2 regions of the Streptomyces sp. NPDC030245 genome follow, and region 2 is predicted to be linked to the other one. Evidence: riboswitches for the same ligand, from Rfam matches in the RefSeq annotation. Region 2 holds a riboswitch; the other holds the start of a gene.
The links. A riboswitch is a leader RNA that binds a small molecule or an ion and turns the genes downstream of it on or off. The one in region 2 is predicted to bind cyclic di-AMP.

Region 1 (14,890 bases), on a different contig from region 2:
GCTTCCCCGCGGGCGCTCTCCCGCGTACGCGCATGTGACAGGCTCATGGCATTCTCTGACGGTCGTGGCGCCACGCGCGCCACTCCCGCCTGCCCCTTTCACCAAGAACCAAGAACCACAGGATCAGGAAACACAGAGAACACATGAGCACTCAGCGCACCACCCCGTACCGCCGGCGCATCGGCCTCGCGGCTCTTGCCACCGTCACCGCCCTCTCGCTGGCCGCGTGCGGCGGTGGGTCGGGCAAGAAGAGCAGGTCCGGTGGCGGGGCCGGCGGGGCCTCGGAGGCGGGTCAGGCGCCCAAGAACCTCAAGCTCGGGCAGGCCGGGCCGGTGCAGGAGATAACCAAGTACAAGAAGACCGGCAAGTTCTCCCTCACGCCGACGAAGGTCACCCTGGGCAAGCCGGCCGACCTCGACGAGCTGAACGACCAGAAGAAGTACAAGGACCTGAAGGTCGCCTGGATCTATGTGAAGGCCCAGCACGTGGGCGGTTCCGCGGTCAAGGAGCCGATGGTGATGAGCGACGTGAGCGGCGAGACCTCCGCGGGCGCGCCCGCCACGAAGTTCATCCTCATCGGCGACCTCTCCAGCCGGCCCGCCGACTGCGTCGGCAATGACGGCAACAAGAGCCTGGAGGGCGACGACATCTGGAAGAAGGGCGAGACGCGCACCGTGTGCGAGCCCTACCTCATCCCCGCCGACGCCACGCTGAAGGCGGTGACGTACTCGCAGGGGTACTACAAGGAGCCGCTCAAGTGGGCCGTGCGGTAGCACGGCGGGGCCCGTTCGGGTGGAGAGGGCGGGCTCAGCCGTTACCCGGCCCCGCTGCCGCGGCAGGTGACATGGCGACAGTACCTGCATGTTCCTCGGCAGCCGCAGCGGTGCGGTGGTGAGGAGGGATACGTCCCGTCCCGCCACCGCGCCGTGCTCCGGGCGGCAGATGGCAGGGGCCGGGCGGCAGATGGCAGGTGCCGGCCACGGAAGGCAAGGACCCGATGACTGATGCCACGGTCCCGGGCGGGCGTGCGGTGCTGCTGGACCGTCTGCGGGCCGCCGCGGCGGCTTCGGCCGCGCAGGGTGAGTGCTGGCCCGTGCTGCTCGCCGACCTGCTCGGCGGCATGGGAGCCACCTGGCGGGAGTCGGCCGAGGTGTGCGCCGACGCCGCGTGGCAGGCGCGCGCCATGGGGCGCAGCGCGCTGCTGCTGCTGGAACCGCAGGACATCGCCCGGTACGACGAGCCGACCGCGGCGCGCGCCCTGCGCCACCTCTACCTCAACAGCCTGCGCTACGACTTCCGCCGGCACGGCATCGAGGAGCTCTTCGACACCCTGGCCGCGCACGGCGGAGGTGAACTCGACTGCTACTCACGGGCGTTGTGGGCCTTCGCCCTGCTCGCCCGGTCCGACAGCAGCGGATACCCGCTCATGGACGAGGTGCTGGCGCAGGCCGGTGACCATGCCAAGACGCTGCATGTCCTGTTGCACGGGCTGTGGCTGGCCCATGGCCTGGCCGGCCGCGAACAAGCCATGCTGCACATCCTGGGCCAGGCGGCGTTCGCCGACCGGAGCGACCCGATCGCGCTGTTCCGCGAGGCGACGGCTCACCGCGGCCTGGGCCACTACACGCAGGCGCTGGCGGCCATCGACGAGGCCGTGGAGCACCTGTCGCCGGCGGCGGTGACCATCCATGACGACCTCGCCCGCGAACGCTCCCTGATCATCGCCATGCACGAGCTGGGGCGTCCGGCACAGTCGTGAAAGGCTGGACGCATGAGGGGCGGACGGGACGAGAACCCGGAACTGTGGACGTTCCTGGAAGCACTGCACGAGGGTCAGGTCCTTTCCGGCACCGTCGCGGCGATCGAGCGGTTCGGCGTCTTCGTGGCGTTGGACGACGGCCCCGATCACCCGGTCTTTCCCGGCGTCGGGTTCGTCACCATCCCCGAACTGTCCTGGCGGCGCGTCGCAACGGCCTTTGACGTCGTGCAGGTCGGACAGCGCGTGTCGGGCGAGTTCCTGCAGTTCGACACGTGGAACCTGGAGGCCAGACTGTCCTTGCGGGCGATGCGGCCGGACCCCTTCCAGGTATTCGCCGACAGCATCTCGGTGGGACAGAAACTGCACGGACGGGTCACCAAGCTGGTCCCCATCGGCGCCTTCGTGCAGGTCGCCGACGGCATCGAGGGACTGGTCCACCTGCGGGAGCTGTCCTGGACGCCCGTGCGGACCCCGTCGGATGCCGCCCGGGTGGGCGACGAGGTCACGGTGGTCGTCACCGAGATCGACCGGGAGCGGCGCAGGCTGGCCCTGTCCCGGCGGCAGGGCCCACCCGAGCGTCAGTAATCCTTGGTGACAGCAGGCGGCGGGTCAGTCGAGGCAGAACTCGTTGCCCTCGATGTCCTGCATCACGATGCACGACTCGTTGTCCTCGTCGGCGGCCAGCAGCCGCACGCGCACCGCGCCGAGCGCGACCAGGCGGGCGCATTCGGCCTCGAGCACGGCCAGGCGTTCCTCCCCCACCAGTCCGGTGCCGGCCCGCACGTCCAGGTGCACCCGGTTCTTGGCGGTCTTGCCCTCGGGCACGCGCTGGAAGAACAGGCGCGGGCCCACCCCGGTGGGATCGACGCAGGCGGCCCATGCGCCCCGCTCCTCGGCGGGCTGGGTGCGGTGGAAGTCCTCCCACGTGGCGAAGCCCTGCGGGGGCGACGGCAGGACATAGCCCAGCACCTCGCACCAGAAGCGGGCCACGCGCTCGGGTTCCGCGCAGTCGAAGGTGACTTGGAACTGCTTGATCGTTGACATCGGCGCACGATAGCAGGGGGCTGCGCCGCTCATCTTCCGGCAGGGTGGGCGCAGTTGCCGGGCGGGCGGCGGGCCTGCCCGGTCCGCGGAGGCGGCCCCGAATGGGAAAGGGAAATCCTGCGGCTGCCCCTCTTTTTTTCTGGGCAGGCGTCACTTTCTTTGACCGGCTTGCCGTTCCGCCTGCCCGCATGGAAAAGGCGGCGGGCACCCGAACCCCCACAGGCCCGCACCGGAAGCGTTATTGACGCGGTGTCCGCTTTCGGAGCCGCGGCGGCCGTGATGCCGCTTCTCCTCCCGGGAGCGGAACCCGCCAGGTCGACACCGGCACCGGCACCGGCACCGGCACCGGCACCGATATGACCGTTCTGGGACGAAAAGCAACCTTTGCGTGTGTCCGGATTCAACCGAATACTTCCCCCTTAAGCCTTTAGCGGCTTACGTGGACTTTGCCTGCACTGCGGGGCACTTGAGGGAAATACCGCCCTCTGCTGCCCGGCCGCGCCGCGCCCCACCCAGTGAAATGCGTCACGCCATACGGGCCACAGTGCCGCGAGCCGCTGAGTGCGTTTTCGTTCTGCGCAAAGAGAGTTGGGTTTTTGATCAAAGAGGGGGTGAGTTCCGGTCGCCCGGTACAAGGGCCCGTGCATTCCGCTCACCCGAATTCCGGCCTTGTTCCGCACCGGCTTTCTCGCCTAACGTCACCGTCAATCCGGATGGAACGCCGAATCCTGCCGCTGTCCGGAAACTCTCCCACCCACACTCACTCACTTACGCACGGCAGGAGCGGGGGACCCAGGTAAGCCGCCGATCCCGGTTCCGGGACGGCTCGGGGTGAAGTCGCATGTCCTGCGACCGGACATCTCCCGTCCGAACCCGACAGCTCACCCCGCAGGCGACGGAGAGGAATGCGTCATGCCCGCAAAGGGTAAGCACCGCCGCCCCAAGTCCAGCTCGCTCACCCGGGGCATCGCCGCCGCGGGCACCGGCGGCGCCGTGCTCGTTCTCCCGGTGCTCGGTGCCACCACGGCCGCCGCCGCACCGGCCACCCCGGCCGCCAAGCCCGCCGCCGCCCCCAAGACCTATGTCGTCGTCGCGGGTGACTCCCTGGCCGAGATCGCCCAGGAGCACTCCGTGAGCGGCGGCTGGCAGAAGCTGTACCAGGACAACCGCGGTGTCCTCGGCGACGACCCGAAGCTGATCCACCCCGGCATCAAGCTCACCCTGGGCGCCAAGGCCCCGGCCGCCCCCGAGCGGGCGGACCGGTCCGAGCGCGGCACCGCCGCCGAGCCCGCCGCGGTGAAGAAGTCCTACGCCAACAACCTCGACGGCTGGATCCGGCAGTCGCTCGACATCATGGCCCAGCACGGCATCCCCGGCACCTACGAGGGCATCCACCGCAACATCATGCGGGAGTCCTCCGGCAACCCGATGGCCATCAACAACTGGGACATCAACGCCGCCGCCGGCACCCCCTCCAAGGGACTCCTCCAGGTCATCGGCCCCACGTTCTCCGCCTACCACGTGCCCGGCACCTCGACGGACAGCTACGACCCGGTCGCCAACATCACCGCCGCCTGCAACTACGCGGCCGACCGCTACGGCTCCATCGACAACGTGAACGGCCCCTACTAGACCGCACACCCCACACCCCCTCCCCGGTCGGTGATGAGCCCCGGAACGCATGGCGTTCCGGGGCTCATCGGCGTAGTGGAGCCGCCGCCCATGTCAGTGGATCTGTGCAAACGCAGGTCAGTTCGGAGCCCACTCAAGGAGAATGGGCCGCTCCGGTTGTCCGTACTATCGCCGTGTCAGGGCATCTGTGTACTGAATATGGCTGTCACCCCGCAGGCCAGGGCCCCAACCCCGGTCTCGGGAAGCACACATGTGCAGCAGGCTCTCCAACTCCGGCCGCAGGTCCGGGAAAGGTTGTGCGCCCCATGTCCGAGAACGTCTCCGCCACCGAACTGACATCGCAGTACACCGCTCAAGTCCGTGCCGACCTCGAACGCAACACCAAGGAGCAGCAGCGCCTCGGTGCGGAAATCGCCTCGCTCCAGGAGCAGTTGGCGGCCCATCAGCGTGACCACGCGGTGCTGGTCAGCATCCAGCAGGCGCTCGGGGGTGAGGTGCCGGCCTCCGCGCAGCCCGCCGCCGTGGAGGAGCGGGCCGCGGTGCCCGCCCCCCGCACGGAGAAGAAGTCGGCGCAGAAGAAGTCCTCCGGCGCCGCCGCGGCAAGCAAGCGGGCCGGGGTCACCAAGGCCGCTCCCCAGAAGACGGCCCCGGGCAAGGCCGCCGCGAAGAGCGCGGACAAGAACGCGGGCAAGGGCGCCGGAAAGGCAACGGCGAAGAGTTCCGGCAAGGGGGCCGGCAAGAGCGAGGCCGCCAAGCCCGCCAAGCCGGCGCAGCCCACGCTGGTCGAGCTGATCCGCGGGCACCTGGCCGAGCAGAGCGAGCCGCGCTCGGCGGCGGAGATCGCCACGGCCCTGGGCCGGGCCCACCCGCAGCGCAACGTCAAGACGACCGTGGTGCGCACCACGCTCGAAGGGCTGGTGGCCAAGAGCCAGGCCCAGCGCAGCAAGCAGGGCACGTCCGTCTTCTACACCGCCGGTTCGGCGCCGGTGCCCGCGCAGGCCACTCCGGCCAAGGCCGAGCAGCAGGACAAGCAGCAGGGTGAGGAGCCGGGCGCGGAGCCGGCCAAGGCGCGGGGTGAGGAGCAGGCCGCCGCCGCTGCCGGCGCGTGAGACCGCGGCGGCACACCTGTGCCGGTCACCGGCCGGTCGCCGGGCCGGCGGGCGGGTGAGGGCAGGTGGATGACAGGCAGGTCAGTCGGACTGGCCTGCCTGCCGCCTGTTGTCGACTGCCACGCCTGCTGCCTGCTGCCGGGAAGCACGGCGCGGCGGGACGCGGCGGGGCGGGACGCTGCGGGGCGGGGCGGGAATGGGGCGCCCGGACGGCGCAGTACATGTGTCCCCCAAGAAGTCGTGGGGTACCCGTCGTCTCGCGATAGCGCCCCTGCCGCGTGCCACGCACGGCTGTGTGTGGCACGGTCCCGTCTCGAACGATCGGAATCCAGTGAGCGAGAAGAAGAACCCCGTGTCGGCCGCCGCGGAGAAGGCTGTGGAGAAGGTCCAGAACGCCATGCGGTCCGGAAACGAGATTCCCGGTGCTCCGGGCCCGGAGGCGGTGCCGGTGGAGGAGCCCACGAAGCCGCGTGAGCCGTTGCCGCCCAAGGCCGACCAGCGCGGTCCGCAGACCTACAGCCCGACGGGGCAGCCCACCGGGGTGCCGCAGGAGAAGGTCGCCCAGGAGGGGGCCTACCTGACCACCGCGCAGGGGGCGCGGCTGTATGAGACCGACCATTCGCTGAAGGCGGGGTCGCGCGGCCCGGTGCTGCTGCAGGACCACCATCTGCGGGAGAAGATCACTCACTTCGACCACGAGCGCATCCCCGAGCGGGTGGTGCACGCCCGCGGGGCGGCCGCGCACGGCGTCTTCCGGGCGTACGGCAGCGCCGCGGGGATCACCAAGGCGGGGTTCCTCGCCGAGGGGGTGGAGACGCCGGTGTATGTGCGGTTCTCCACCGTGCTCGGTTCGCGCGGTTCGGCCGACACGGTGCGCGACACCCGTGGCTTCGCGACGAAGTTCTACACCGACGAGGGCGTCTTCGACCTGGTCGGCAACAACATCCCGGTGTTCTTCATCCAGGACGCGATCAAGTTCCCCGACATCATCCACGCCGGCAAGCCGCATCCGGACCGGGAGATCCCGCAGGCGCAGAGCGCGCACGACACGTTCTGGGACTTCGTGACCCTGCACACCGAGGCCACCCACCACACGCTGTGGAACATGTCGGACCGCGGCATCCCGCGCTCGTACCGGATGATGGAGGGCTTCGGCGTCCACACCTTCCGGCTGGTCAACGCCGAGGGCGCCACCACCTTGGTGAAGTTCCACTGGAAGCCGCGGCTGGGTGTGCACTCGCAGGTGTGGGAGGAGGCGCAGCTCACCGGCGGCGTGGACCCCGACTTCCACCGCCGTGACCTGGCCGACGCCATCGAGGCGGGGGCGTTCCCGGAGTGGGAGCTGGGGGTGCAGACCTTCCCCGACACCGAGGACCAGATGTTCGAGGGCATCGACCTGCTGGATCCCACGAAGATCGTGCCCGAGGAGCTGGCGCCGGTGCAGCCGATCGGGCTGATGACGCTGAACGCCAACCCCTCGAACTACTTCGCCGAGACCGAGCAGGTCGCCTTCCACCCGGGCCATCTGGTGCCGGGCATCGACGTCACCGACGACCCGCTGTTGCAGGGGCGGCTCTTCTCCTACCTCGACACCCAGATCAGCCGGCTGGGCGGCCCCAACTTCGCCCAGCTGCCGATCAACCGCACCCATGCGCCCGTCAACGACATGCTGCGCGACGGCATGCACCAGACGGCCGTGCACCGGGGGGCGGCGCCCTACCGGCCCAACTCGGTGGACGGCGGCTGTCCGTTCCTGGCGGGCGCGGACACCGGGGCCTACATCGAGGTGCCGGCCGAGGTGCCGGCCGCGCGCAAGGTGCGGGACGCGGCGGCCACCTTCGACGACCACTTCAGCCAGCCCCGGCAGTTCTGGCTCAGCATGACGCCCACCGAGCGCGAGCACATCGCGGCCGCCTACACCTTCGAGCTCGGCAAGTGCTGGAACGAGGGCATCAAGCAGCGGGGCCTGAAGGTGCTGGCCAACATCGACCCGCAGCTGTGCGCGCAGGTCGCGGCGGGCCTGGGCCTGCCGGTGCCGGAGGCGACCGCGCCGCCGGCCGCGGTGGAGCCGAGTCCGGCGCTGTCCCAGCTCGGGCAGGAGTGGCCGGTGGACGGCCGGATCGTCGGCATCGTCACCGACGGTGCCGATGACCTGGAGGGGGTGCGCGCGGTGCGCCGGGCGGTCCTGGACGCGGGCATGGTCCCGCTGGTCATCGCCCCGGCCGGCGGCACCCTGGACCCCGACGGCGACCCGGTTACCGTGCAGCGCACCTTCACCACCGCCCGGTCCATCGAGTTCGACGCCCTCCTGCTGGCCGGGGCGCCCGCTCCCGCGGCCGACGCCTACGGGGCGCGGGATGCCAAGGCGGACGACGGCGCGGCCCGGCTGACCGGGGTCGAGCCCCGGCTGCTGCTGATGCTCGCGGAGGCGTTCCGGCACGGCAAGGCCATCGGGGCCTGGGGGCGCGGAGCGGCCGCTCTGGAGGCGGCGGGGCTGCCCGTGGACGCCCCGGGCGTGGTGAGCGGCGCGAGGCCCGAGGCGGTCCTCGATGCGGTCACCGGGCTGCTGGGCTCGCACCGGGTCTGGGAGCGGTTCACTCCCGCCCTGTAGCTCCTGGGTGGCGGGTGCGGGCCCGGGACGGCGGCAGCGGTGCCGCCGTCCCGGGCCCGCGGCTCGACTGGAGGGCGGCGCCGAGCGGGGTGACAATGCTGATTTGTGGGGGAATGCCGATCTGAATCGGGGGCACAAGGGGCGGTGCACACCCCCTGCGAGTAGTGGCGATGAGGAGGCCTCTGATGCTGATGGCACACCCCGTGGTGCTGAAGAACCTGGTCGAGCAGTACGAGACGCTGCGTGCTGCGCACGCCGAGAAGGGCACCAAGGACGCCCGTCAGCGGATGGAGGACGTCGCCTACACGCTGTGCGTGTCGACCGGGACCCGTGAGATAGGTGCCGCCCTCGCGGCCGCCCGCAGCCGGCTCGCCGCCCTCTCCCCCGAGGGTGGCTCCGCCCTGGTCGTGTCCTAGGAGCGGCGCGAGGCGTTCGCCCCTCTGGCCCTCTGGCCGCCGCCCCCGTCGGGGGCGGCGGCCAGGCAGTTTCACCGGGCGGTCCTTTTTTCACCCGCCGGTGTGCTCATGTTCTGGCCGGTGTCCGGGTCGTGTTCGGAAAGGAAGAGGGATCCGGCGCAAAGCGGGCCAGGGGAAATGGCCGGGGTGCCGGCCGGGGGTGCTCACACCATTTCGGGCTGCGGTTCGGGTTGCTGTGCCGGGGCGCTCTTGGGTTCCCACAGCCGGGTGGTGCGTACGTAGCCGTGGATCACCGAGATCATCGCCAGGATGAGGAGCGGTCCGAACAGCCAGGGGCGGTCGGCCATCTGCACCGGCAGGTAGCGGTAGGAGACCAGCATCAGCGCGAAGACGGCGGTGCCGTGCAGGACGAGCAGGACGGCCGGGCGGTCCCAGCCGCGGTCCAGGGCGCGCAGGGCCGCGTCGATGGTGAAGGCGAAGACCACGCCGGCGACGATGTCCGCGCCGTAGTGGTAGCCGAAGCCCAGGGTGGCGCCGAGGGTGGCCAGGAGCCAGAAGGTGCCGGCGTAGCGCAGGACGCGCGGGCCCTTGCGGGAGTGGATGAAGATCGCGGTGGCCCAGGCGGTGTGCAGGCTGGGCATGCAGTTGCGGGGGGTGATCTCGTCGAACGGGATGGCGTGCGGGGTGTCCAGCGGCGGCGGTGTGTGGGGCCACAGGTCGGCCAGTGCCCACTGCTGGCCGCCGGTGCCAAACGCGCCGGTGCCGTAGGTGAAGATCGGCCCGACCACCGGGAAGATCATGTAGATGGCCGGTCCCAGGAGGCCGATGACCAGGAAGGTGCGCACGAGGTAGTGGCCCGGGAAGCGGCGCTCGGCGGCGACGTGGCGCAGCTGGTAGAGGGAGACGGCGACGGCGGCGACCGCGAGCTGGATGTAGACCCAGTCGAGGATGTGGGCGCCGACGGGGCCGGTGGCCTCGACGAGGCGGCCGGCCAGCCAGGAGGGGTTGCCCAGGGCGTGGTCGGCGGTGGCCACGTACTCGTCCAGGACGGTGGGGCGGGTCTTGGAGGTGATGAGCAGCCAGGCGTCGCCGGTCTTGCGGCCGGCCACCAGGAGCAGGCCCAGGCCGACGCCCTTGAGCAGCAGGACGCGCTCCGGGCCGGTGCGGCGGGTCAGGGCGATGACGCCGTGGGCCAGGATCACCCACAGTGCGCCGTTGCCGAACATCATGTCGGCGCCGACGATCCAGCGCACCAGGAAGAAGACGAGGTCGATGCCGACGGCGGCGGCGGCCGCGACGGCGCGTTGCCGCCAGGTGAGGACCACCATCATCAGCGCCATGCTGGCGTACAGCAGCGGGCCCGATTTGGGGGCGAATATCACTTCTCGCGCCTGGTTGGCGATCGGTCCGGGCACGCCGTAGTGGCGTGCGGCGATCTCCAGGGCGACCAGGAACGCGAGGGTCACGACGCCGGCCGCGGTCCACAGCAGCACCCGCGGCCTGCGCAGCGCGGAGAATATCATTCTGCGATTTTGTTGCGAAAATATTCGCGTTGCTATTGATATCAATTGCTTGCCGATTGTTAGGTTTTAGTTTATTGGCTCACTTTTCGTGCGAGATAGCGTGTTTTTTATGGTGCGGGTTGGGCTATCAGGGCGACCGTCGTGAGTTCGATCATGCTAGCGGAGCGGTGCGGGTGAACCATCTCTCCGAACAAAAGAGCGGGCGCGGCTAGGGTGAGGCAGCGCCGCGGGCCGGGCCGCTCGCGCGCGGTGGATTTCTAGGTGCAGAGGTGAAGCGAGCGTATGAAGCGACCTGGACGGCTGGGGACGATACCGGGGCCGCGGAACCGGGTGGCCGCGGCTCTCGCCGGAGCGCCCGCCGGGCGGGCGGGCGCCGCGCTGCGCCTGCTGGGCCGGGCCGCGGGCAGCGAGGCGGTGTGGCTGGGCGCCGCGGCCGTGCTGGGCGGCACCGGCGGGCGCAGCGCGCGCCGGGCGGCGCTGCGCGGCCTGGGCTCGGTGGCGATCGTCGCGGCGGCCGGCCGGGCCCTTACCGCGCCGGCCGGCCGGCCGCGCCGCACCGGGGTGGGCCGGGTGCAGGTGCTGGACGCGCTCACCGGGCGCGCCACGCGCCCCGGCCCCGGCGGGCTGCCCGCCGGCCCGATGGCCTCGGCGGCCGCCTTCGCCTGCGGCATCGCCCTGGAGTCGCCGCGGCACGGGCTGGCCGTGCTGCCGTTCGCCGCGGGCCTGGCCCAGGTGCGCGGGCGCGGCGCCCGCCCGCACGGCCACCGGGGACGGCTGGCCGCCGGGGTGGCCGTGGGGGTGGGCGCGGCACTGCTCACCTGCCGCTGGTGGCCGGTGAAACCGGAGGCCGCGGCCGCCGCCGCTCCCCCGCGCCGGCCCGCCCCCGCGCTGGCCGAGGGCAAGGGCCTGCACCTGGTGGTCAACCCCGCCTCCGGCGTCGCCTGGTCCAAGGACACCGCCGAGGCCCTGCGCGCGCTGCTGCCGCAGGCGGCGATCACCGTGTTCGAGCCCGGGGACGACCTGGCGGCGCTGCTGGAGGCGGCGGCGGCGCGGGCCGTCGCGGACGGCGGGGCGCTGGGCGTGTGCGGCGGGGACGGCACCGTCAACGCGGGCAGCGCGACGGCCGCCCGCCACCGGGTGCCGCTGGCGGTCTTCCCCGGCGGGACCTTCAACCACTTCGCCGCGGACCTGGGCAACCAGAGCTTGGAGGACGTGGCCCGCGCGATCCGGGCGGGCGAGGCGGTCACCGCCGACGTGGGCCGGGCCTCCTCCCCCGAGGTGCCGGGCGCGCCCGGCACCGAGCAGCTCTTCCTCAACACCTTCAGCATCGGGGTGTACTCCGAGCTCGTGCACGCCCGGGAGCGGCTGGAGAAGCGGATCGGCAAGTGGCCCGCGCTCACCGTGGGACTGGCCAAGGTCCTTGCCACCGGCAGCCCGCTGAGCGTGGTCATCAACGGCCGCCGGCGCAGCATCTGGCTGCTCTTCGCGGGCAACGGCATCTACCACCCGGCCGGTTTCGCCCCCACCTACCGCACCCAGCTCGACGACGGACTGCTCGACGTGCGCGCCGTGGACGCCGGCACCCCGCTGGCCCGCACCCGGCTGCTGCTGGCCGTGCTGACCGGGACCCTGCACAGCTCCCGGGTGCTGACCACCGCCCAGGTACGCCGGCTGGAGCTGGAGGTGCTGCGGGGCGAGCCGCACTTCGCCTACGACGGTGAGGTGACCGACGCCACCTACCGGCGGCTGATACTCGACAAGCTGCCCAAGGCCATCACCCTGTACCGCCCCGCCGACCAGGAGCAGTGGCTGCGCTGAGCACACGCGCCCGGCCTCCGCGGCCGGTCATGACATGACGGGCAGGGCCCGATACGGTCACGTCAGTATGCGTGGGAAGCAGGCCCCGGCTGCGGAATGTGCTGGGCGGGGCCGAGGCGGGCAGGCCGGCCGTGCGGCTCACACAGAAGCGAGGCGGCCGCAGGGCGGCCCGGGGAGAGAGCTTGACGACCCTTTCGACTGTGCCCCCCCTCACCCGACGAGGAACCCGCCGCTGAGCCCTCGCCCCCGCCCGGGGACGAGCGGCAGCAGCTGCGGGCCACCGCCGAGCGGCTGCGCGTCCAGGTGGCCGAGCTGGAGGTCCAGGCACGCACCAGGCCCCGGATCGCGCTGGCCGAGGGCATCCTGATGGAGCGCTACCGGCTGGCCGAGCCGCAGGCGGCGTTCGCGCTGCTGCGCCAGGCCTCCCAGCGGGCCAACATCAAACTGCACCAGCTGGCCGCCGCGGTCGCCCGCACCCCGGGGCCGGAGCCCGGCGCGGGGACCTGGCTCCCCGGGCGCGTCCCCCGCCCGGTGCCCAGCCTGGCCGCGCTCGGGACCGGCACCCTCGACGCGGCCAACCAGGGCGAGGTCCTCGGCGCCGCGCTGCGCCGCGTGCTGGCCCTGACCGAGACCCACATGGGCAACGTGCAGCTCCTGGAGGACGACGTGCTGCGCCTGGCCAGACACGCGGGGCTGCCCCGGCACTTCACCGACTACTTCGCGTTCGTCGAGGGCAACACCGCCTGCTCGCGGGCGGCCGCCGCCAGCCGGCAGGTCACCGTCAAGGAAGTGGAGTCCTCACCCGGCTTCGACGACGAGACGCGCCGGGTGATCCTGACCTCCGGCTGCCGCGGCGTCCACAGCATCCCCCTCCTGGACGACCAGGGCACCGTCCGCGGTGTCATCTCCTCCCACCACGCCCGCCCGCTGGCCGGCTTCACCCAGACACAGCTGCGGGCGCTGGGCGCCACCGGCCGCGCCATGGGCTCCTGGATCAAGTGGCACCAGGACACCATCCTCCTGGACGCACTGGAGGACCTGCACCGGCTCGCCCTCACCCCGGGCCGCTAGGACCTGCGGCGGGCCCCTCGCCCGCCCGGAGGGCGGGCCCGCTCCGCCGGTCCGCTCGTGCGCGGCGCTCGCCCAAGACGCCTGCCGCGGCCGGGCCGCCTTGCGTAGGCTCGGTGTCATGGGGAGCAGCCGCCGCAGCCAGGCCGAACGGGACGCGATCACCGTCGAGATCGGATACGCGCTGCTCAGCGCCTGTTTCGCGGGCGCCGTGGTGTTCGGGGCGATCGCCGGTCCGGTCGTGCTCTGGCAGCTGCCGGCCGGCTGGGAGCGGGCCCTGCCGCTGGCGGGCGCCGTGCTCGGCGGGATCCTCGCGGTGCTGCGGGTCGTGCACGTCCTGTGGCGCTGCACGGGCCCCCGGCAACCCTGACCCCACCCTCCGCCCGGCGGGCGCGGCCCGCGGTTTCGGCATGCCGGAACGTGTGTCCTGACTCAGGCTGGATACGCGATGACGTCACGCAGCACGGCCGGGACGAGGGAGCAGAGCGCCATGGGAACCGATGTGTTCCATTCACCAGTGCCCATGAAGGTGAACGGCAGGCCGTGCGGCCCGGTCGTCGACCACCGCTCCACCCTGCTGGACGTCCTGCGCGAACAGCTGGGTCTGACCGGCGCCAAGAAGGGCTGCGACCACGGGCAGTGCGGTGCCTGCACCGTCCTGGTCGACGGGCGCCGCGCCAACAGCTGTCTGCTGCTGGCCGTCGCCCTGGAGGGCTGCGACATCACCACCGTCGAAGGGCTGCGGGACCGCGACGGCGAGCGGCCCCACCCGCTCCAGCGGGCCTTCGTCGAGCGCGACGCGTTCCAGTGCGGCTACTGCACGCCGGGGCAGATCTGTTCGGCCCTCGGCGCCCTCACCGAGGCCGCGGCGGGCCACCCCTCGCACGTCACCGACCCGGCGGCGGCCCCCGGCGCGCCCGTGCCGCTGACCCGGGAGGAGATCCGCGAGCGGCTCAGCGGCAACCTGTGCCGCTGCGGGGCCTATCCGCGCATCGTCGAAGCCGTCGAAGACGTCAAGGACGCCGCGACCGGCGCAGCCACCGGTGCGGATGCGGGCGCGGGTGCGGGTGGCGGGGGTGGGGTGCGGTGAAGTCGTTCATGTACGTACGGGCCCACAGCGTCGACGAGGCGACCGCGGCCCACGCCGGCCGGCCCACCTCCCGTTACCTGGGTGGCGGAACCAACCTCGTCGACCTGATGAAGCTGGGCGTGGAGCGGCCCCGCACGCTCATCGACGTCAGCCGGCTGCCGCTGGACGCGGTCGAGGAACTCCCCGACGGCTCCGTGCGGGCCGGCGCGACGGTGCGCAACAGCGACCTGGCCGCCCACCCGCTGATCCGGGAGCGCTATCCGGTGCTGTCCCAGGCCCTTTTGGCGGGAGCCTCCGGCCAGCTGCGCAACATGGCCACCACCGGCGGCAACCTGCTTCAGCGCACCCGCTGCCCCTACTTCCAGGACCTGGACAAGCCCTGCAACAAGCGCGAGCCGGGCACCGGATGCGGGGCGCGCGAGGGCGTCCACCGCGACCACGCCGTCCTTGGCCACTCCCCGCAGTGCATCGCCACCCACCCCTCCGACATGGCGGTCGCGCTCGCCGCCCTGGACGCCCGGGTCGAGGTGCAGGGCCCCCGCGGCGCGCGGACGCTGCCGGCCGCCGAGTTCCACCGGCTGCCGGGCGACCACCCGGAGCTGGACACCGAACTCGCGCCCGGCGAGCTCATCACCGGGGTAGTGCTGCCGCCCCCGCCCGCGGGCACCGTCTCGGCCTACCGCAAGGCCCGCGACCGGGCCTCCTACGCCTTCGCGCTCGCCTCGGTGGCCGTGGTGCTCGGCGTCCGGGACGCCACCGTGACCGAGGTGCGCATCGCCTTCGGCGCGCTGGCCCACCGGCCCTGGCGCGCCCGGCGGGC
Region 2 (14,890 bases):
AGTTGCTCGGGCGCCGGCGGGTCGGTGACGACTCCGTCCCGTACGAGATGCCGCTCGGTCATGCGGACGCAGCCGACGTCGACGGAGCGGGCGGCCCGCACGTGGTCCGTGCCGACCACGAACTCCGTGGAGCCGCCGCCGATGTCCACGACCAGGTACGGCTCGGCCAGGTCGGCACGGCCCGTCAGTTCCCTGGTGGCGCCGGTGAAGGAGTACTCGGCCTCCTGGTCGCCGGAGATGACCTCCGGCTCGACGCCCAGGATGTCCAGGACGCCCCGGACGAATGCGTCGCGGTTCTCGGCGTCGCGGGAGGCGGAGGTGGCGACGAAGCGGATCCGCTCGGCGCCGTGCTCCTTGATGACGGCCGCGTACTCGCGGCAGGCCGCGAAGGTGCGGTCCAGGGCCTCCTGCGCGAGGCGGCCCGTCCTGTCCACGCCCTGGCCGAGCCGGACGATCGTCATCCGCCGGTCCAGGTCGACCAGTTCGCCCGTGGCCGGGTCGGCGTCCGCCACCAGGAGGCGGATCGAGTTCGTGCCGCAGTCGATGGCGGCGACCCGGGTCACTCGGCGCCCTCGGCGGCGTCGGCGCACGGCGTGACGCAGGGGCCCTTCGCCCACCACTCCGGGAGCATCGCGATGGCCTCGTCGCCCAGCGGGTTCACGCCGGGCCCCGCGGCCAGGGAGTGCCCGACCAGGACGTGCAGGCACTTCACGCGGTCCGGCATGCCGCCCGCGCTCGGGAAGCCCTCCAGGACCTCGATGGCGTCACGGCGCGCGATGTAGTCCTCGTGCGCGGCGCGGTACTGCTTCGCCAGCTCCTCGTCCGTCGTGAGCCGCTCCGACATCTCCTTCATGACGCCGTTGGCCTCCAGCGTGCCGATCGCGGAGGCGGCCCGCGGGCACGTCAGGTAGTACGTCGTCGGGAAGGGCGTCCCGTCCGGGAGGCGCGGCGCCGTCTCGACGACGTCCGGCTGTCCGCAGGGGCAGCGGTGCGCGATGGCCCGCAGGCCGCGCGGCGGGCGGCCGAGCTGCTGCTTGAAGGCCTCGACGTCGGCGTCGGTGGGCTCGGTGCGCGGGGTGCTCGGCGGGGGCGTTTCCATGCCTGTCTTTCATGTCGGTACGGGTCGGGGACGGATCGGAAGTCAGTCGCCGGGGCGGTCGGCCTTGTCGACGCCGTCCCAGACGTTCGAGTACCAGGGGCGCGCGGCCGCCCCCTGGTCGGTGCGGCGGCTGCGCGCCGCCGCCGGGTCGATCACCGTGAAGCCGGTCTCACCCGGCATCACGTAGTGCAGGCGGTCGCGGATGCGCTGCTCCGCGTACGCGTCGTCCTGCCAGCGGGCCTTCTCGTCGCGGAGCTTCTCGACGTCCTCGCGGTGCTCGGCCTGCTGTCTGCGCAGGTCGTCGATCTCGGCGCGCTGCGAGACGTACTGCCGCATCGGGTACGCGAGCGCGACGACCAGCGAGCAGAGCACGAGCGCGAGGAGGGCGGCCCGGCCGGTGAGCCGGGAGCGGCGCGCCTGGCGCTTGGTCTGGGAGCGGTAGACCCGCTCGGCGGTCTGCTCGCCGAGCAGCCGCAGCCGGGTAGCCGTGGAGAACCGGTCCTTGGTCCCGGCCTTGCCCATGGTCCCGCCTCCCCGGCGCAGCGCCTGCACGTACGTACGTCCCCGCACACGGTACGGGACCGGGTGCGGGGACGTACGTAACTACGTGGCTGCGAAAGGTCAGCCCTCGCTGTGCTTACTGGTCCGCAGAGCGGAACCGCGGGAACGCGCTGCGGCCTGCGTAGACCGCCGCGTCGTCGAGGATCTCCTCGATGCGCAGGAGCTGGTTGTACTTGGCGACGCGCTCGGAGCGGGCCGGGGCGCCGGTCTTGATCTGGCCGCAGTTGGTGGCGACGGCGAGGTCGGCGATGGTGACGTCCTCGGTCTCGCCGGAGCGGTGCGACATCATGCACTTGAAGCCGCTGCGCTGGGCCATCTCGACGGCGTCCAGGGTCTCGGTCAGCGAACCGATCTGGTTGACCTTGACGAGCAGGGCGTTGGCCGAGTTCTCCTCGATGCCGCGGGCCAGGCGCTCCGGGTTGGTGACGAACAGGTCGTCGCCGACGAGCTGCACCTTGTCGCCGAGCTTCTCGGTGATGACCTTCCAGCCGGCCCAGTCGTCCTCGAACAGCGGGTCCTCGATGGAGACGAGCGGGTACGAGGCGACGAGCTCCTCGTAGTACTCGGTCATCTCGGCGGCCGAGCGGTCCTTGCCCTCGAAGGAGTACGTGCCGTCCTTGTAGAACTCGGACGCGGCGACGTCGAGGGCGAGGGCGATCTGCTCACCGGGGACGTAACCGGCCTGCTTGATGGCCTCCAGGATGAGGTCGAGCGCGGCGCGGTTGGAGTCCAGGTTCGGGGCGAAGCCGCCCTCGTCGCCGAGGCCGGTCGACAGACCCTTGTCCTTCAGGACCTTCTTGAGGGTGTGGTAGACCTCGGTGCCCCAGCGCAGCGCCTCGGAGAAGGACTCCGCGCCGATCGGGGCGATCATGAATTCCTGGATGTCGACGTTCGAGTCGGCGTGCGACCCGCCGTTCAGGATGTTCATCATCGGGACGGGCAGCAGGTGCGCGTTGGGACCGCCGAGGTAGCGGAACAGCGGCAGGTCGCTGGCCTCGGAGGCGGCGTGCGCGACGGCGAGGGAGACGCCGAGGATGGCGTTGGCGCCGAGCGAGCCCTTGTTGTCGGTGGCGTCCAGGTCGAACATGGCCTGGTCGATCAGGCGCTGCTCGGTGGCGTCGTAGCCGACGAGCTCCGGGCCGATCTGCTCGATGACGGCGAGGACGGCCTTCTCGACACCCTTGCCCATGTAACGGTTGGGGTCTCCGTCACGGAGTTCGATGGCCTCGAAGGCACCGGTGGAGGCACCGGACGGAACGGCGGCACGACCGGTGCTGCCGTCGTCGAGGCCGACCTCGACCTCGACCGTGGGGTTGCCTCGGGAGTCCAGGATTTCCCGGGCTACGACGACGTCGATGGACGGCACGAGCATCTCCTTCTGGGATGTGACGCGGTTACGCGAGCCGCTTCGGCCCTGCGTCTCCTGAGCCTAACCGGCTCCGGGCCTTCGGCCAGCCGACCGCCCGTCCCCTGGGACGGCACAAAGGCCATATGGCCCGGAAACAGGGCGTAAGACCATGTTCTCTACTCGCTAGTAGCGAACATGGAGGGGCGGAAGCGGCGCAGCGGACGGGTGCGGACATGGCCCCGCCCCGGTGCGTACGGGGGATACGCGCACCGGGGCGGGGAGCCCGTGGGGACGGGGGGTACGGCCGTGCGTCCGCCGAGGCACGGCCGTGACCGGCCGGGTCAGCTCAGGTGGAGCTGCTGGCCCGGGTAGATCATGTCGGCGTTGTCGATGATGTCGCCGTTGAGCTTGTAGACCTTCTGCCAGCCGCCCTTGACGTTCTTCGCCTCGGCGATCTTCGACAGGGTGTCGCCCGTCTTGACCTTGTACTCGCCGTCGCCCTTCTTGACCGTCTTGCCGGTCGGGGTCTCGACGGTCTTCTTGGACTCGGTCTGCGGCGCCGGCTGCGGCTTGGGAGCGGCCTGCTTCGGCGCGGCCTGCTGCTGCGGAGCGGCCTGCTGCTGCGTCTGCTGCGGCTGCGGCTTGCTCTGCTGCTGCGGGGCCTGCTGCTGCGAGCCGCCGCTGCTGGGCGACGCGCCCGAGAGGCCGACGCCGCAGCTCGGCCAGGCGCCCTTGCCCTGGCCCGCGAGGACCTTCTCGGCGATCTCGATCTGCTGGGCCTTGGAGGCCTTGTCGGCGGTCGGCGCGTACTTCGTACCGCCGTACGCGGCCCAGGTGGAGGCGGAGAACTGCACACCGCCGTAGTAACCGTTGCCGGTGTTGATGGACCAGTTGCCGCCGGACTCGCACTGGGCGACGGCGTCCCACTCGGAGGTGGTGGCGGCGGAGGCCGAGCCGGCCGCCATCAGCGGGGCGGCGACGGCGGCGCCGGTCACGCCGACGAGCGTGGCGACGCGAGTGGCCTTGGACGGACGACGGTGCTTGCCCTTGCCGGAAAGCAGCATGAGTTGATCCCCTACACCGACGCCTGCGAGGTGAGCTGTCGGGTTCGGGCCGATGTGGTTGCCCGGTCGCTCTCTCGCGAGTGCGACTTCACCCCTAGCCGTTTCCGGCACTTACCTTGGGTCCCCCGCTCCTGCCCACGGCGCTCTTGAGCGACGACTGTTCCCGTCCGGCCGTTGGCAGGATTCGGCGTACCGACCGGCGGGGCTCACCAGTGGCGAGCGGTCACGACCGTAGACACGCTCCCCACTGAATTTCAAAGACGATCAGGGCTTCTGAGACCCATCTCTCACTCGCGCCAAACCGGACAACACACATCAAGTCGCCCGCCGACGCATCGTCAATTTCCGTTACTTTTCGCCCACATCGAGGCTCTGACCGGGGAGGATGAGGTCCGGGTCGCCTCCGACGGTCTTCTTGTTCTCGCTGTAGAGCTCGTGCCATCCGCCGTCGACCCCGAAGTCGTCCGCGATGACCGAGAGGTTGTCCCCGGAGCGCACGGTGTACGTCCCGTCGGCGACCTTGGCGGAGCGGTCGCCGCCGCGCGAGGCGTGCCGTCCTGGACGGTCCCCGGCGCTGTCGCTCTCGTCCGCGCGGTCGCCGCGGTGGCGGCCGGAGGAGGAGCCGTTGGGGTCCGTGGCGTCGTCGGCCGGGTCGGTCGACTTCTCGGACGTGGGCGAAGTGGTGTCCTCCTGGCCCGACTTGCCGGACTCGCCCTTGCCGTCGGCCTCTTCGGCGTCGCCCTTGCCGCCCTTGCCGCCCTTGCCGCCCTTTTCGCCGGACTCGCCGTGATTCTTCTCTCGTGAACTGCCGCCGGAGGCAGGCGTGTCGCTCGCGTCGTCGGAGGACTTCCCCCGGCCGGTGGACGGGTCGTCGGACGGCTTGTCCGTCTCCGTCTTCCCGGGAGCCTTGGAGTCCTTGGAGTCCTTTGAGCCCTTGGAGTCCTCGGCGTCCTTGGAGCTGTCGGAGTCCTTGGAGCCGGTCGAACCCTTCGGGTCGTCGGAGGGCTTGGGGGCGACGGGGCCGCCCGGGTCGACGTCCGCCGCGGCACCGTCCTGGCTGAGCCCGGCGATCGGGGCGCAGCTCGGCCAGGCCGCGGTGCCCTTGTCGTCGAGGATCTTCTCGGCGACGGCGATCTGCTGCGAGCGGCTCGCCTGGTCGGCGCTGGTCGCGTAGTCGAGGCCGCCGTACGCCTCCCACGTCTCCTGCGAGAGCTGGAGGCCTCCGTAGTAGCCGTTGCCGGGGTTGGCGCTCCACGCGCCGCCGCTCTCGCACTCGGCGAGCTTCTCCCACGTGGTGGTCTCGGCGGCGCTCGCGCTGGTGGCGCCGAGCAGTGGGATGGCGATGGCTGATCCGGTGACTCCTGCCGCGACGATGAGGGCCGGGGCCTGGCGGGGGCGTCGGTGACGGCCATTGCCGGAGAGCATGCGGGTGCCTTTCGGGAGACTTCAGCGACGACTTGGGCGCCCGGGGCGCTCAAGTCGTCGTGAACGTAGCCGCAGTCGAACGCTTGTCACAAGTCGATGCAGCGGAGATCACGCGAACATCACAGTCCTGATGGCTCGTCAGTGGGGTGTGTGCCGGGCACCGTTTTCTGTGCGGTTGTGAACTCCACGGGCAACGTGCGCAGTCCTCGCATGATCAGCCCGCCACGCCACCGCAAATCCGCGGGATCGGCCGCCAATTGCAGGTCGGGAAGGCGGCGCAGCAGCGTCGCGAGTGCGGTGCGGCCCTCCAGCCGGGCGAGCGGGGCGCCGAGGCAGTAGTGGATTCCGTGCCCGTAGCCGAGGTGCTGATTGTCACGGCGGGAGAGGTCGAGGGTGTCCGGGTCGGCGAACCGGGCGGGGTCGCGGTCGGCGGCGGCGAGGACGACGAGGACGGGGTCGCCGGCCGCGATGTCCTGGCCGCCGATGCTGAGCGCCTCCGTCGCGAACCGCCAGGTGGCGAGCTCGACGGGCCCGTCGTACCGCAGCAGCTCCTCGATGCCGGTCTCCAGGAGGCCGGTGTCGCCGTCGTCCAGCGCCCGCTGGAGCCGTGCGCGCTGCTCGGGATGGGTGAGCAGCGCGTACACGCCGTTGCCGATGAGGTTGACGGTGGTCTCGAACCCGGCGAAGAGGAGGATGAAGGCCATCGCGGCGGCCTCGTTCTCGGTGAGGTGCTCGCCGTGGTCGGAGGCCTTGATGAGGCCGGAGATGAGGTCGTCGCCCGGTTCGAGGCGCTTGCGGTGGATCAGCTCGGCGAGGTAGCCGCGCATCTTCTTCACCGACCGCGCGACGCCGCCGCGCGGGCCGCCGCCGTGTCGGATCATCATGCCCGCCCAGTCGCGGAAGTCGTCCTGGTCCTCGCGGGGGACGCCGAGCAGGTCGCAGATGGCGTAGATGGGCAGGGGGAAGGCGAACTCGTGGATGAGGTCGGCGGTGCCCTCCTGCGCGAACCCGTCGATGAGCCGGTCCGTCAGCTCCTGCACCCGCGGTGCGAACTCGGCGACACGGCGCGGCGTGAACGCCTTCGCGACGAGGCGGCGCAGCCGGGTGTGGTCCGGCGGGTCGATGTTGAGCAGATGCGTCATCAGCTCGGCCTTGCGCTCGCCCGGAATGCCGGTCTTGCCCTTGGCGTGGGCGGGCTCGGCGTGGTGGGCCGGGTTCTTGCTGAGCCGCTGGTCGGCGAGGGCCTGCCGGGCATCCGCGTACCGCGTGACCAGCCATGCCTCGACCCCACTGGGCAGCCGCTGCCTGCTCACGGGCTCGTGCTCGCGCAGCCAGGCGTACGCGGGGTAGGGGTCGGTGGCGAACTCCCAGGTGAAGAGCTCGGGCTGCGGGGACGCCCCGGGTACGGGGCCGGCTCCTGCGGGGCAGGTGGCGGGCGGCTGGTCGTGCATGCGGTGACCGTATCCCCAGGAGGAGCCGGAACTCCTCCTGGGCCCGGCCCGGCCCGCGCGGGTCCGGAACGGGGGTCGGAGGGGCCGGCCCTGCGGGCGGCAGCGGGGCAAACCCTGCCCAGGGCCCCATGCCCGGGGCTCCATGCCCTGGGCGCCAGGCGCAAGACCAAGTGCAGGACCGAGGCCTGGCCGCGAGACCGGCCCGTTGGGCGGGGCGGTGGCGGGCGTATTTCGTGTGCGGGGCGGGAGGTGCTAGTCCAGGTGGGGGTCCGGGGGGTGGGTGGAGAGGGGGCCTGTTGGGCGGAGGGGGCCCTTCAGGCGGCGGGTGGCCGAGGGGTCGCCCTCGGCTTCGGCGATGCGGAAGTAGTGGACCGCCAGGTGCTGGTGGACCTGGCCGAGCAGCGCGGCCGTCCCGGGCTCGCCCGCCTCGGCGGCGGCCGTGAGATAGGGGAGCGCCTCCTCGTACGCGACCCGGGTCGCCAGCAGGTGGCCGAGGCGGCCGGCGGCCCGCGCGTGCCCGCGGTCGGCGGCCTTGCGGAACCAGTCCTCGGCGGCCGCCGTGTCCCCCTCGTCCCCGGCCAGCAGGCCGAGCCAGGCCATGGCGTCCGCGTCCCCGTCCGCGGCGCGCGGCGTGAGGGCCAGCCGGAAGGCGGCCACCAGGCCGCGCAGCTCGGCCGGTTCGTGCGGCTCCAGATCCTCGTACGCGCGCCGCCACACGCGGTCCGGCACCGGCGCCGCCAGGTCGGAGCGGGCCGCGTCCGCGATCAGCGAGCCGTACGCCCGCCAGGTGCCGGGCCACTCCCCCGGTACGAGCAGCCCCGTCACGCCGTGCCGGGGCGCGGTGGCCCAGGCGAGCGCCTCCTCGAACGTCTCCTCGGACTTCGCATCCGTCGCGCCGGGGCCTTCCAGGTCGTACTCCTCCTGGACCTGCCTCAGCAGTTTCGGCGTGACGCCCCGCGTCAGCCCGCACCGCGCCAGGTCGATCGCCGCGCGCACCAGGAGGTGGCCCAGCAGCCGCGTGCCCACGCGGCGCGCCCTGCGCCACTCCTCCCACAGGTCCGGGCCGAGCGCGAGGAACTCCGTGACGCCGAGGGCCCCGCGCCAGCGGACGGCGTCCGCGAACCGCGGGTCGTCGACCGTCGCGAGCCGCGCCAGCTCCGTCTCGCTCCACTCGGTGGGGACCTCCACGGTCTGCGCGACGCTCAGGACGCGGGCGGCCGGGTCGTGCCCGAAGCGGTGTCTGTCGTACGCCTCGTCCCGCATCGTCGCGAGGACGAGGACGCGGGCATGGGTGAGCTCCGCGAGGACGCCGGGGGTGCCGGGCTCCGTGAGGTGGCCGTCCAGGTCGTCCAGCCACACCACGTGGGTGCCGGCCGCCTCCCGGCCCCTGAGCTGGTCCGGGAGGCCGCGCAGCTCCGCTCCGCCGCCCGCGACGAAGACCCGGGTGTCGTCGGGGACACTCGCCCGCAGCGCCGCCCACGCCGTCGAGGTCTTCCCCGACAGGGGGCCGCCCGTGACGATGACGAGGCCGCCGTAGTGCGCGGCGTGCTTGAGGAGGACGGACAGCTCGTCGTCGCAGTCCCGGGTGACGTAGGGCGGCAGGGCCGTCGCACCGGGGAACCGGCGGGTGGGGCGCACGCCGAGGCCGAGGCGGCGGAGCCCGTCGAGGCGCGGCCAGCCGTCGGCTGCGGCGTGCCGGGGCGCGGGCGGTGTGGGCGGCGTGGGCGGTGCGTTGACGGTGACCGAGCCGATGGAGTCGGCCTGGACGACGGTGGCTTGGGTGCCGCCGGTGACGGAGTTCCGCGCGCCGGGACCGGACGCCGGCGCCCCGGCCTCCTTCTCCTTCCCGCCCTCGAGCTGGGCGGCGGAGTACCAGGCGGGCGGTGTGTAGTCGATGGCGAAGTCCCCGGTGAAGTCGGCTGCCTCGGTGGCCTCGGCCGTGTCGGGCTCGCCGCCCGTGACGAGGGCGGCGTCGGCCACGATGACGCGGAGGCGGTCCGCCCGAAGTCCGCCGCCGGTCCTGAGGCAGTCGTACAGCACCCCGCACCAGAATCGCCGCAGTGTGCCCGGGTCACCGACCTGCGCGATCACCTGCGTCCTGTCGATGTCGAGCTCGTTCTCACCGGCCCTGGCCCGCGACTGCCGGAAGTACTCCCCGAACTCCTTCCTGACCCACAGCCAGCGGCCCCTGCGATCCCACATCGCCCCCACGAGGACATCGGCCGCCTCGGCGGCCAGCTCCTCCAACTCCGTTGCCACACAAGCCCCCACGCCGTCGTACCGCCCTGGGGAACAACGGTACTAAGCACCCGCCCCCTCGGCCGCCCGCACCGCGTCCCGGTAGGCCCGCGCCGCCACGCGGAGCGCCGCCTCCGGGTCGACGCCCGCGGCCTCGGCGCGCAGGGCCAGCGCGAGCAGTTCGTAACCGACGCCCTCCCCGGCGGGCACCGTCACGTCGAGGCCCGCCGTCCGCGCCCGGGACGCCAGCTTCGCGGCCAGCGCGAGGCCGGGCTGGCCGAGCGGGATGCCCTCGGTGACCGACGTGCGCTGTTTCTCCTGCGCCTTCGTGCGGAGCCAGTGCGCCTTCACGTCCTCCGGCGTGTCCGCCGAGTCGTCGCCGAAGACGTGCGGGTGGCGGTGGATGAGCTTCTCGACGATGCCGCCCGCGACGTCGTCGACGGAGAACGGGGCCTCGGCGTCCTCCTCGGCGATCCGCGCGTGGAAGACGACCTGGAGGAGGACGTCGCCGAGCTCCTCGCGCAGCTCCTCCCTGTCGCCCTCCTCGATCGCCTCGACCAGCTCGTACGCCTCCTCGATCGCGTACTTCGCGAGGCCCTTGTGCGTCTGCTGCGAGGACCACGGGCACTCGTCCCGGATCTGGTCCATGACCTGGACGAGGTCGAGCAGGCGCGCGCCCGGCAGGTCGTACGAGGCGGGGAGGAGCTCCAGGTCCGGCATGGCGACGCGGCCGGAGCCCGCGAGCCGGGCCAGGCCGTCCGTGAGCGCCCGGTCGCCCTCGGCGGTGGCGACGACCAGGACCGTGCGGCCGCCCGCGCAGGCGTCGACCAGCTCCTGCGCGCCGGGCGCGGCCTGCTCGACGCGCACGCCCGCCTCGCGCAGATAGGGCAGCTGCGGATGGGAGGCGTCGGCGCACAGCACCTCGTCCGCGGCGTGCAGCGCCTGCCAGGCGGGCCAGGACAGGAGGCCGGGCGCGACCCGGTGGCTGGTGGTCAGCAGGATGACGCGGCCGGCGGGCGCGTCGGCGGAGTCGGCCGGGGGCGTGGTCTCGGTCTCGTTCACCCGTCGAACGTAACCCAGCCCGCCGACACTCCCCCGCCGTCCCCTCTCCTATGACCCCTGTGCCTCCTACGCCGGCTGTTCCTCCGTCGGCGCCTTGGCGTCGGTGACCTCGCGCACCCACGGCGTCTTGGCGTCCGTGCGCTTGTTCTTGTCGACGTCCCATGCGCCGTAGCGCGGGTTCAGGTCGATGTCGAGCTTCTTGGAGGCGGCCGACAGGGCCTTCCAGAACACCGCCTGGCCCTCGGGCGACTGCATGTCCGCGTCCAGCTTCTTCGCGAGCTTCTGCGCCTCGATCTCGGTGCGCAGGCTGTCGTCGAGGCGGGCAGGGGCGACGCCGTACTGCTGGAGCCAGGCCTGCTCAAGGGCCTTCTTGCCGCCCTCCTGCTGCTCCATGGCGGCCCGCATGGTCTGGATGTCGCGGCGCGTGACGCTCACTCCGGCGTCGGCGGCCGCGCGGTGCAGGACCTTGTCGAGCACCATCGTGTGCAGGGTGCTGCGGGTGAGAGCGCCGGACTTGGCGATGGCCTGCGAGTACTGCGCGTCGTCGGGGATGGCGGCCCGCTGCGCCTCGCGCACCTCGTTCACCCGGCCCTCCAGCTGCGCGACGGTGATGCGGTCGCCGCCGACGACGGCCGCGGCGCCCGGGTGCGCCTCGCTGCCGCAGGCGGTGAGGAGGGGGGCCGCGGCGATCGCGGCGGCGGAGAGGATGAGCGCGGTGCGACGGCTGTTGCGGCGGTGCAAGGTGGGCCTCCCGTTGGAGATTGTGCGGCGGTGCACAAAGTCTTGCGGTGATCGATGGTAGGCAGTGGCCGTCGTCTCGGCCAGCCATTCGACACCTATTCGACCAACGATTTCCCGGGAGTTGAGGCACCCCATACGCCCGCCGCCCCGCCGTTCGGACCTATCCGCGCACTTGTCCGAGCCACTGGAGCGTGCGCCGGATCTCCGCCGGGAAGGGGTGGCCGGGGCCGTGCAGCAGCTCCGCGTCGTGCAGGAGCCGGGCCAGCGTGTCGTGGGCGGCGTGCCGGTCGCCGAGGGCGAGGAGCAGCTGGCCGATGCGGCGGCGGATCTCCAGGGACTGGTGGCGGTCCTCCGTCGCGTACTGGTTCTCGTAATAGGGAAGGAGCGCGCGGTACTCGGCGAGGGCCGCGGCCGGTTCGCCGAGCTGCTCCAGGCACTGCGCGGCCTCGTAGCGGAACTGGAGCGAGTGCGGGTCGGCCTGGCCGGACTCGGCGGCGCGCTCGTCGGCGAGGCGGCGCAGTTCGGGCAGGGCGCGGCGGTACTGGCCGTCGTCCATGAGCGTGGCGGCGTACTGCTTGCGCAGGGTGCGGACGACGGGTGAGTGCTCGCCGTGCTCGGCGGCGGCGGCCGGCAGGATCGCACCGAGGATGTCGACGGCCTGCGTGATGCGGCCCTCGCCGAGGAGCCGCTTGACGTCCTCGACGGCGCGGGCGAGGTCCTGCTGGGGCGGCGCCCCGGGCGTCCCCGGCGGTTGTGCCGGCATGTCGGGGGCGGGCGCGGGCGTCGTCGCGCGGTCCGGCCACGGCGCGTGCGGGCGCAGGAAGGGGCGGGTGGGGTCGAGGGGGTGGCCGGCGGGGACGCCGCGGGCGGGCAGCAGGGGCGCCAGCTCCTCGTACACCTCCTGGGCGCTGGAGTGCCGGTGCTGGGGGTCCTTGGCGAGCAGCCGCAGGACGAGGGTCTCCAGGGCTTCGGGTACTTCGGGGCGCAGGCGGCGCACCGGCAGCGGTGGTTCGTAGAGGTGGCGGTGGAGGACGCCGAGCGCGGTGGATCCGGAGAACGGCACGTCGCCGCTGAGGAGTTCGTGCAGCAGCACACCGAGGGCGTAGAGGTCGGTGTACGGGCCGACGGCGCCGCCCATGGCCTGTTCGGGGGACATGTAGGCGGGGCTGCCGATGGGGGAACCGGTATGGGTGAGGCGGGTGGTGTCGGTGTCCATGACCGAGGCGATGCCGAGGTCGAGGATGGAAACGGTGCCGTCCTGCTTGACCATGACGTTCCGCGGCTTGAGGTCGCGGTGCACGATCGGCACGGCGTGCACCGCGGAGAGCACGGCGCACAGCTGGGCGGCGACGGCGACGGCCCACTGCCAGGGGTAGGGGTCGTGCTCGGCGAGGTGGTCGCCGAGGTCGGCGCCGTCGACGTACTGCATGACGAGGTAGAGGTCCTCGCCCTCGCTGCCCGCGTCGTGCACGGTGACGAGGCCGGGGTGGTCGACCTGCGCGGTGACGCGGCACTCGCGCACGAAGCGGCGGCGCAGCTCCTCTGCCTCGGCGCCCGCGACCCGGTCGGGCCTGAGCAGCTTCACGGCGACGCGCCGGTCCAGGCGCTGGTCGTACGCCGTCCAGACCTGGCCCATGCCGCCCTGGCCGATGAGCGTGGCGAGTTCGTAGCGCCCGGCGACGACGCGCACGGTCAGCTACCGCCTTCCCGCTTGCGCAGGTAGTCGCTCAGCTCGTCGAGCTCGGCCCTGACCTGGTGGATGCGGGCGGGGGCGGGGCGCGCGGGCGGCGGGGTCTGCTGGAACGGCGGGTGGCCGAGCTGGGTGGGCTGCGCGTGGACCGGTCCTGGCGCGGCCGGGCCTGGCACGGCCGGGCCCGGTGCGGTCGGGGCGGGCGGCTGCGGGTAGCCGTACGAAGGCTGCGGCTGGGGCTGCGGCTGGACGTGGCCGGTGAACTGCGGCTGCCGGTGCGGGCTGAAGTGGCGTATGTCCGCGACGAGGTAGTAGGCGACGGCGGCGAACATCGTGGAGAGCATCACGATCATGCCGGCGCTGCCGGGGCCCTGGAACTCCTCCTTGCCCGGGTCGACGCCGATGAGCACGAGAGCCAGGATGTCGAGGGCCGTCACGACGCCGAGGACGACCCAGTCGTACGACTTGCGGGTCACGAGGGCGAGCCGGAGCATCGCGGCCCACGAGAGGAGTCCGCAGGACAGCACCGCGAGCACCACGAACAGCACGCGCAGCGTGACATGCGTCCCGCTGGTGGGGGGCTGCGGTGGCGGCGGCGCGTAGCCCTGGCCGTGCATGGCTGCTCCTGGTGCCCGGTGAACGGATGGTCGAGGGTTCGAAGCGTATAGGCCGTCCGGCACGACCGGTCCCGGGTGTACCGAACCGTTGTCGTACTGGTCACTTGTCCTGGCAGTCGTACCCGCTTCGTACCGGCAGTCGTACTGGTCACGCCGTCCCGGGCGGAAGGGTTCCCTCCGTCAGACCGTCGTGCATCCCGCGCACCAGCCGGTCGCCGAGCCCGGCCGCGTGGCGCAGGGCGTCCTCGAAGTCGGCGAGCCGCCGGAAGCGTTCGCTGTAGCCGCGCTGTCCGGCGAGGGGCAGCCGGGGCAGCTGGAGGCGGCGGACGTCGAGCCGGGCGGCGGTGGAGGCGTAGCTGCTCGCCTGCCGGTGGTTGGCGGTGCCGCGCAGGAACCCGGCGAGGAACCACGGGTCGAGGGCGGCCGGGTCGGGGCGGAGCAGGGCGAGGCCGCGGCCGAGGGCGGCGCCCGCGGTGGCCTCGTCGATCACGCGGGCCGCGGCGCCGCCGCCGAAGACCGGGACGACGACGTCGCCGGGTTCGGTGCGCACGGGGTCGTCGTCCGGCTGGCCCTCGTGGGCGGTGCCGGAGGGGGCGGCGCCGGTGAGCACGTCGTGGTCGGTGAGGACGGGGGCGCCCGCGGCTCCCGCGCCGGTGCCGGTGTGCAGCGTCAGGGCGCCCGCGCGGGCCAGTTCGCCGACGGTGGTGAGCGGGGGGCGTGCGGTGTCGGCGGCGGACGGGGCCAGGTCGTCCGGCGGCGGCATGAGGTCGGTGGCCCGGCGCAGCGCCTCGCCCAGGCCCTTGCGTACGGTCGCGAGCTCCGTGCCGTCGCCGGCCTCGGCGGGGGGCGGCAGCCTGCGCGCGGGGGCCAGGTCGACCTCGTCGTCGAGGAGTTCGAGCACGGGGACGCAGCGGGCCGCGCCGGGGCGTTCGTCGAGGGTGCCGTGCCGCTCGACGTGGTGCCAGATGTCGAGCACGGCGTCCTGCACGGCGGGCCAGAGCTGCCGGTCGCGGCTGTCGGCGGCCGGCAGGCCGGCCGTCTCCACCAGCAGCAGCTCGGGCGCGGGCCGCGCCGCGGGGTCGGGCCTGCGCAGCACCCAGAGGTGCAGGGGCAGGTTGTACGGGGGCGCCGCGCCGGCCGGCAGGGCGATGACGGCGCGGAGCGCGCCGCGGCGCAGCAGGTCGGCGCGGATGCGGCGGCCCGAGCGGCGGGAGGCGGCGGCGGGCGGCATCAGGAGGACGGCGGTGCCGCTGTCGGCGAGGCGGGCCAACGCGTGCTGGACCCAGGCGAGTTCGGACTCGGAGCGGGCCGGGAAGCCGTACTCCCAGCGGGCGTCGTAGGCCAGTTCGTCGTGGCCCCAGTTGCGTTCGTTGAACGGCGGGTGGCAGAGCACGGCGTCGGCCCTGCGGCCCTCGTGGGCGTCGGCGCGCAGGGTGTCGGCGGCGGCGGTGCGCACGGTCGCGTCGGAGTGCAGGGCGAGCCGGAGCGCGGTGAGGGCGGCGAGCTCCGGGGAGCTGTCCTGGCCGTACAGGTACTGGTCGGGGCGGGGCGTGACGGCGCGCAGCAGGGCGCCGGTGCCGCAGGCGGGGTCGAG

Region 1: linked by a shared signal. The riboswitch ahead of ACZ4Z4_RS26870 (transglycosylase SLT domain-containing protein) and the one ahead of ACZ4Z4_RS14340 (transglycosylase family protein) in region 2 are both predicted to bind cyclic di-AMP.

Annotation. Positions count from the first base shown of each region.
Region 1 covers NZ_JBVICF010000010.1:329,112-344,001, forward strand. Annotated here, with positions in the region: gene ACZ4Z4_RS26850 (hypothetical protein) at 144-773, shown strand; gene ACZ4Z4_RS26855 (hypothetical protein) at 998-1,759, shown strand; gene ACZ4Z4_RS26860 (S1 RNA-binding domain-containing protein) at 1,772-2,344, shown strand; gene ACZ4Z4_RS26865 (VOC family protein) at 2,369-2,803, opposite strand; cyclic di-AMP (ydaO/yuaA leader) riboswitch at 3,559-3,713, shown strand; gene ACZ4Z4_RS26870 (transglycosylase SLT domain-containing protein) at 3,716-4,435, shown strand; gene ACZ4Z4_RS26875 (hypothetical protein) at 4,741-5,544, shown strand; gene ACZ4Z4_RS26880 (catalase) at 5,876-8,155, shown strand; gene ACZ4Z4_RS26885 (DUF5133 domain-containing protein) at 8,341-8,571, shown strand; gene ACZ4Z4_RS26890 (phosphatase PAP2 family protein) at 8,775-10,094, opposite strand; gene ACZ4Z4_RS26895 (diacylglycerol/lipid kinase family protein) at 10,377-11,912, shown strand; gene ACZ4Z4_RS26900 (ANTAR domain-containing protein) at 12,216-12,983, shown strand; gene ACZ4Z4_RS26905 (DUF6332 family protein) at 13,102-13,350, shown strand; gene ACZ4Z4_RS26910 ((2Fe-2S)-binding protein) at 13,471-14,070, shown strand; gene ACZ4Z4_RS26915 (FAD binding domain-containing protein) at 14,067-14,890, shown strand, end outside.
Region 2 covers NZ_JBVICF010000004.1:512,547-527,436, reverse strand. Annotated here, with positions in the region: gene ACZ4Z4_RS14365 (Ppx/GppA phosphatase family protein) at 1-563, opposite strand, end outside; gene ACZ4Z4_RS14360 (DUF501 domain-containing protein) at 560-1,099, opposite strand; gene ACZ4Z4_RS14355 (FtsB family cell division protein) at 1,142-1,621, opposite strand; gene eno (phosphopyruvate hydratase) at 1,737-3,032, opposite strand; partial or broken gene ACZ4Z4_RS14345 (LysM peptidoglycan-binding domain-containing protein) at 3,350-3,553, opposite strand; partial or broken gene ACZ4Z4_RS14340 (transglycosylase family protein) at 3,677-4,072, opposite strand; cyclic di-AMP (ydaO/yuaA leader) riboswitch at 4,078-4,225, opposite strand; gene ACZ4Z4_RS14335 (LysM peptidoglycan-binding domain-containing protein) at 4,421-5,497, opposite strand; gene ACZ4Z4_RS14330 (cytochrome P450 family protein) at 5,617-6,948, opposite strand; gene ACZ4Z4_RS14325 (SCO5717 family growth-regulating ATPase) at 7,201-9,207, opposite strand; gene ACZ4Z4_RS14320 (nucleoside triphosphate pyrophosphohydrolase) at 9,250-10,248, opposite strand; gene ACZ4Z4_RS14315 (SurA N-terminal domain-containing protein) at 10,315-10,989, opposite strand; gene ACZ4Z4_RS14310 (serine/threonine-protein kinase) at 11,150-12,685, opposite strand; gene ACZ4Z4_RS14305 (hypothetical protein) at 12,682-13,296, opposite strand; gene ACZ4Z4_RS14300 (N-6 DNA methylase) at 13,445-14,890, opposite strand, start outside.